Regions from separate parts of the Kitasatospora sp. NPDC096128 genome, predicted to be linked through region 2. Evidence: riboswitches for the same ligand, from Rfam matches in the RefSeq annotation. Region 2 holds a riboswitch; the other holds the start of a gene.
The links. A riboswitch is a leader RNA that binds a small molecule or an ion and turns the genes downstream of it on or off. The one in region 2 is predicted to bind ZMP and ZTP.

Region 1 (3,385 bases), on a different contig from region 2:
GCGGGGAGGTCTCCTTGGTCGGGGCCGCGCCGGCGGCGGAGCCGGTGCTGCCTGCGCCGGCCGAGCAGGAGGTCGCCAGCAGGGCGGTGGCGATGACGGCGAGCGACGGTTTGGTCCAGCGCATGGCGAATCTCTCCTTGCCCCGGCGCGTTCGGGCCGGGGAGGGCTCAGAAGGTTGATCGGACGGAATCAGACGGAATCAGGTGGAATCGGACGGAATCAGGAGTCGGACGGAAACGGACGGAACGGGAAGCAGGCTCAGCGGCCGCGGCGCGGGTCCAGCGCGTCCCGGACGGCGTCGCCGAGCAGGTTGAAGGCGAGCACGAACACCAGCAGGGCCACGCCGGGGAAGACCAGGTAGGTGGGGTCGGCCTGGAAGACCTCCGAGCCGCGCGAGATCATCCGCCCCCAGTCGGGGACGGGCTCGGTGATGCCGACGCCGAGGAAGGACAGCGCGGCTTCGGAGGCGACGAAGGTCGGCACGGCCATGGTGGCGTGCACGATCAGCTGGGAGCGGACGTTCGGCAGCAGTTCGTGGACGACGATGTGGAGCCTTCCCGCCCCCTGCGCCCGGGCGGACTGCACGAAATCCCTTTCCCGGAGCGAGCGGACGGTGGCCCGGAGGGAAAGCGCGAGCGGAATCCAGCCGAACGCGGAGAAGACCAGGATCAGCACCAGGAACTGCATCCACTCCGGTTCCGCGGCGCCCGGATCGACCAGTCGGGACTGGATCACCGGGCTGAGCGCGAGCAGCAGGAGCAGCGTCGGAAAGGCCAGCAGCACATTGGCGAGGAAGCCGAAAAGCCGGTCCGCGATCCCGCCGAGGTATCCGACCGCGACCCCGGCCAGCACGCCGAGCGTGGTGGTCACGGCGGCCGCGGCGAAGGCGATCAGCAGCGAGGTGCGGATGCCGTACAGCAGCTGGGTCAGCACGTCCCGGCCGAGGCCGGGCTCCAGGCCGAACCAGAACTCGCCGGAGACCCCGCCGTTCGGCAGCATCGGCAGGCCGCCGTCGCTGAGCAGGCCCGGAGTGTTCTGGCCGTAGTGCTCGACCGGGTTCTTCCCGTACAGGGCGGCGACCAGCGGCGCGGCCAGGGCGAGCAGCAGGATCAGCAGGACGACGGCGGAGGCGGCGGCGCCGACCCGGTCGCGCAGCACCCGGCGCAGCAGGCCCGGTGCGGCGGACCCGGGGGCCGGGCCGGTAACTGCGACTGTGTCGACCGCTGCCATGAGAGGTGTACTCCCCGAATTCTCCGCCGCCCCGTGGGTGAGGGGCGCTGGTGGGCATTTACCGATCGGCACCAGGGGGTTTCCCGGGGGCCGTTCGGGCGACATCAGATCGGATGCGTCCGACGTTCCGCAAATCACCGGAAGGCGCCCCACGGGAATTCCTTCCGGACTGTTTCGAGAATTGTGGCGGCTTCATTTCCCTGCAACACGGCCGTTGCGGGAGAACGGACATAACCTGCCCAATCGGACCGGCCGTTCCGCATTCTGAGACCTCCGCCACAGTCCCCGGGGTGTTGATACGATCCCGGTGGACCGCGACTGGCGCGTAGGGATGGAATCGACCATCGGGAAGCGGTCCCGTGAATCCTCACGTCGTTGCCGAGCGCCTGGGCCGCCCGCATCCCCACCAGGAGACCGCCATGGCCCAGACCCCCGCGTCCGACCAGATTCCCGCGCAGCAGCCGCAGCCGCACCCGCAGCAGCCGCACACCGCCGCGAGCCCGGCGGCCGACACCGCCTTCCGCAGCGCCCTCGGCGTCGTGGCCGGCGTGGAGCCGCGGATCGCCGCCGCCATCGGCCGGGAGCTCGGGGACCAGCGTGCCTCGCTCAAGCTGATCGCCAGCGAGAACTACGCCTCCCCGGCCGTCCTGCTCACCATGGGCAACTGGCTCAGCGACAAGTACGCCGAGGGCACCGTCGGCCGCCGTTTCTACGCCGGCTGCCGCAACGTCGACACCGTCGAGGCGATCGCCGCCGAGCACGCCCGTGAGCTGTTCGGCGCCGAACACGCCTACGTCCAGCCGCACTCGGGCATCGACGCCAACCTCACCGCCTTCTGGGCCGTCCTCTCCCAGCGGGTCGAGAGCCCGGCCCTGGAGCGGGCCGCCGCGCGCAACGTCAACGACCTCACCGAGGAGGACTGGGCCCTGCTGCGCCAGGAACTGGGCAACCAGCGGATGCTCGGCATGTCCCTGGACACCGGCGGCCACCTCACCCACGGCTTCCGGCCCAACATCTCGGGCAAGATGTTCGAGCAGCGCAGCTACGGCACCGACCCGGTCACCGGCCTGATCGACTACGACGCGCTGCGCGAGACCGCCCGCGAGTTCCGCCCGCTGATCCTGGTGGCCGGCTACTCCGCCTACCCGCGACTGGTGAACTTCCGCAAGATGCGGGAGATCGCGGACGAGGTCGGCGCGACCCTCATGGTCGACATGGCGCACTTCGCCGGCCTGGTCGCGGGCAAGGTGCTGACCGGCGACCACGACCCGGTGCCGCACGCCCACATCGTCACCACGACCACCCACAAGTCCCTGCGCGGCCCGCGCGGCGGCATGGTGCTCAGCAACACCGAGCTCGCCGAACACGTCGACCGCGGCTGCCCGTTGGTGCTCGGCGGCCCGCTCTCGCACGTGATGGCCGCCAAGGCCGTCGCCCTCGCCGAGGCCCGCCGCCCCGAGTTCCGGGCCTACGCCCGCGCGGTGGTCGACAACGCCCAGGCGCTGGCCGAGGGCCTGCTGCGCCGCGGTGGCAAGCTGGTCACCGGCGGCACCGACAACCACCTGGTGCTCGCCGACGTCTCCGGCTACGGCCTGACGGGCCGCCAGGCCGAGGCGGCGCTGCTCGACTCGGGCATCGTCACCAACCGCAACTCCGTTCCGCAGGACCCGAACGGCGCCTGGTACACCTCGGGCGTGCGGCTGGGCACCCCGGCGCTCACCACCCGCGGTCTGGGTGTCGTCGAGATGGACGAGATCGCCGCCCTGATCGACACCGTCCTGCGCGCCACCACCCCCACCACCACCGCCAACGGGGCTCCGTCCAAGGCGAACTACGCCCTCGACGAGGCCCTGCGCGACGGCATCGCCAAGCGCGCCGCCGACCTCCTGGCGCCGTTCCCGCTCTACCCGGGCGTCGACCTGGTCTGACCGCACCGGAGGCGCCGGCCGTGACTCCGGGCCGCCGAAGGGAAGTTCGGCGGCCCGGAGTCAACCTCTCTAGTACTGGAGCGACTTGTACTGCAGGAACTCCTCCAGTCCGTGCCGCCCCAGTTCGCGGCCGAGCCCGGAGCCCTTGTAACCGCCGAACGGGGCCAGCGGGTCCGGGCCGCCTGCCAGCAGCCGGGCGCCCTGGGCGAGCGCGCCCTCCAGGTAGC
Region 2 (3,385 bases):
CCAGTCCGCCGTCTCCCGCCAGATCGCCACCCTGGAAGCCGAGTTGGGCGCCCCGCTGTTCGACCGCCTGGCCCGCGGCGTCCGGCTCACCGAACACGGCAGAGCCCTGCTCCCGCACGCCGAAGCCCTGCTGGAACGCCTCGACACCACCCGCCGCGACCTCCTCGCCCTCACCGAACTGGACACCGGGCGCCTGCGGGTGGGCGCCTTCGACAGCGCCAACGCCGAACTCGTCCCCAGCGCCCTGGCCGCCTTCCGCACCGCCCACCCGCAGGTCGAGACCACCCTCACCGAAGGCCTCACCGTCCAACTGCTCGACCGCCTCGCCGACGCCACCATCGACCTCGCCGTGGTCGCCTCCTACGCCGACGACCCCCAGGACGCCTACGACACCGACCGGTTCGACCTGCGACCACTGCTCGCCGACCCCGTCCTGGTCGCCCTCCCGCCCGGCCACCGGCTCGCCGGCCGGCGCCGCCTGCGCCTGGCCGAACTCGCCGACGAACCCTGGATCGCCGCCCGCCGCGACCCCGGATCCACCCTGCTCGCCGCCTGCCTGCGCAGCGGCTTCCAGCCCCGCATCGAGTACGCCGTCGGCGCCTGGCCCGCCAAACTCGGCCTGGTCGCCGCCGGGTTGGGCCCCACCCTCATCCCGTCCCTGGCCGCCCGCGCCGCCCGCCCCGACATCGTCCTGGTCCCCCTCCACCCCCAGGACACCCCCGTGCGGCACGTCGCCACCGCCACCCGCAGGGGGCAGCGGGTACCGCCCGCGGCGGCCGGCTTCCTCGGCTTCCTGCGGGCGGCGGCCGGGAGCCATGCGGCGGCGGGCACTCACCGGAGCCGACGCCCCGAGCGGCCGGAAGCCACCGGGGCCGACGCTCACCCGAGCTGACGCTCCGCCGCCTGCACCGTCTGGGCCAGCAGCACCGCGATCGTCATCGGCCCCACCCCGCCGGGCACCGGGGTGATCAGCGACGCGCGGAGCCGGGCCGTCTCGAAGTCCACGTCGCCCACCGGGCCGGGGTGGTAGCCCGCGTCGACCACCACCGCGCCCGGCTTGACGTCCGCCCCCGCGATGAACCGCGGCCGCCCCACCGCCGCGACCAGCACGTCCGCCTCCCGCACCAGCGAGCGCAGGTCCGCGGTGCGCGAGTGGCAGTACGTCACGGTGGCGTCCCGCCCGAGCAGCAGCAGGCCCGCCGGCCGGCCCAGGATGGCGCTGCGCCCCACCACGACCGCGTGCTTGCCCGCGAGGTCGACGCCGTACTCGTCCAGCAGCCGCACGATCCCGCCGGGCGTGCAGGAGACGAAGCCCGGCAGGCCGAAGCCCATCGCCGCGAAGGAGTGCGTGGTCACCCCGTCGACGTCCTTCTCCGGGGCGATCGCCTCGAACGCGGCCCGCTCGTCGAGGTGCGGGCCCACCGGGTGCTGGACCAGGATGCCGTGCACCCCCGGATCCGCGGACAACCCGCCGACCGCGTCCACCAGTTCGGCGGTGCTCACCGAGGCGGGCAGGGCCACGTGCCGCGACGCGATGCCCGCCCGGGCACAGGCGGCGCGCTTCATCCGGACGTACGTCACCGAGGCCGGGTCCTCGCCGACCAGGACGGTCGCCAGACAGGGCGCCGTCCCGGTGCGCCGGCGCAGCTCGGCGGCCGCGGCCGCACTGGTCCCGGTGAGCCGGCGGGCCGGGCCGGTGCCGTCCATCAGACGGGCCTGCTGGAGATCGGTCACGGGGGTGTCGGTCACGGGGGCGCTCCTGAGCTCGCACGAGTCGCCCAGGCGCACGGCATCGACGGATGTCGGGCCGCTCCCCGGTGGTACTCCACCCCAGCGCCAGTCACGGCCCGCCCCCAGGGTAACCGAGCGGCGCGGGAACCCGGTTGAAGAACCGGGCGGTTGCGGGCGAGCATGCACACCATGAGCGAGCGACCCGAGCGATGGACCCAGGCCACCGTCCACCCCGACATGTGGGCCGACCCGGACGACGACCCGCGCAACAGCGAAGGCCCCGCCCCGGACGGCGAAGCCGCCACCATCGAGGACTACCTGACCAACTACCGCCACACCCTGCGGATGAAGTGCGAGGGCCTGGACGCCGAGCAGCTCGCCCGGCGCTCGGTGCCGCCCTCGACGATGTCCCTGCTCGGCCTGGTGCGCCACCTGGCCGAGGTGGAGCGCGACTGGCACAACTGGATCCGCGCGGGCGAGCCGCTGCCCAAGCTGTACGGCGCCCGCGACGCCGACTTCGACGGCGCGCTCGCCGACCCGACCCTGGTCGAGGCCGCCTGGCGCGACCTGGAGCGCGAACAGGCCGCGCTGGACACCGAGTTGGCCGCCCATCCGGACCTGGGCGAGCGCCTCGGCAAGCAGCGGCTCTCGGTCCGGGAACTGCAGGTCCACCGCATCGAGGAGTACGCCCGCCACTGCGGCCACGCCGACCTGCTGCGCGAGTGCGTCGACGGCCGCGTGGGACAGTGACGCGGGCTGCCGGTGCCCAGGCCGCCCACCCTGGAGTCCCTCCTGCCTGCGGGCGTCGGCGGGGCCTCAGGAGAGCCCGGCGAGGCGGCGCTCGAACTCCTCCGGGGTGCGCACCCCTTCCTCCAGGACCGCCCGGTAGATCCCCCAACTGCGCACGCCGCGCCCGTACTCGGGGCGGTCGGCCCAGGCGTGCTTGATCCGCAGGATCGCGGTGCGGGCCTGCCCGGTCAGCCGCGGGGGCAGGTCGCGCAGGTGGGCGAGGTCGGGCTGGCGGTCGGGGTCGTCGACGAACCACAGGTCGAGGGTCCAGTCGTGCCCGTCGGGGGAGCGGTGGTCCAGGCCCAGGTAGAGGCCGTCCGGGTAGGCGGCCGGGTCCTCGTTCCAGACCCCGGTGTCGTTGCGGAAGCGCACCTGCCGCACCCGCTCGTGCAGCGCCAGGCGCGCCCCGGCGGCGGCCACCCGCTCGTGGACGGAGGCGTCCAGGCGCGGGCACACCACGGTGACGTCCAGGTCCCGGCGCACCATCAGCCCCAGGGCCGAACTGCCCACCCGCACCGGGGTGCCCAGGGCGCCGAGCAGGGCGTCCAGGCCCAGGTCGGCGTGGACCGCGTCGGCTTCGGCCTGCAAGGCGCGCTGGCGCTCCAGGAGGTGCTCGTCGGTCGGCGCGGCGCTCGTCACCGGGCCAGTCTGCCACGGGCCCCGCGAGCGGAGTCGAGCGGTGGAAACGGTGATCGGGTGCCCCGTGTCCGTGGGTCCTTCCGTCCCTGCTCCGGTCGTCATGACGACGACGGAGAGCACCGCCCCGCCGCCGCCACCCCTTCCCGGCCCGCCACGGTGGGGCCGGGACCTGCTCCGGGCCCGACCGGGCCGCGGGGTCGCGTGGTCGCGGGGGCCGCTCGACGGG

Region 1: linked by a shared signal. The riboswitch ahead of ABTY61_RS17820 (glycine hydroxymethyltransferase) and the one ahead of ABTY61_RS36615 (bifunctional 5,10-methylenetetrahydrofolate dehydrogenase/5,10-methenyltetrahydrofolate cyclohydrolase) in region 2 are both predicted to bind ZMP and ZTP.

The regions. Positions count from the first base shown of each region.
Region 1 is NZ_JBEOSP010000014.1:125,608-128,992, forward strand. It holds gene ABTY61_RS17810 (ABC transporter substrate-binding protein) at 1-124, opposite strand, end outside; gene ABTY61_RS17815 (ABC transporter permease) at 259-1,230, opposite strand; ZMP/ZTP riboswitch at 1,535-1,629, shown strand; gene ABTY61_RS17820 (glycine hydroxymethyltransferase) at 1,650-3,158, shown strand; partial or broken gene ABTY61_RS17825 (aldehyde dehydrogenase family protein) at 3,228-3,385, opposite strand, start outside.
Region 2 is NZ_JBEOSP010000054.1:16,699-20,083, forward strand. It holds gene ABTY61_RS36610 (LysR family transcriptional regulator) at 1-892, shown strand, start outside; gene ABTY61_RS36615 (bifunctional 5,10-methylenetetrahydrofolate dehydrogenase/5,10-methenyltetrahydrofolate cyclohydrolase) at 880-1,707, opposite strand; ZMP/ZTP riboswitch at 1,770-1,854, opposite strand; gene ABTY61_RS36620 (DinB family protein) at 1,921-2,481, shown strand; gene ABTY61_RS36625 (hypothetical protein) at 2,548-3,159, opposite strand.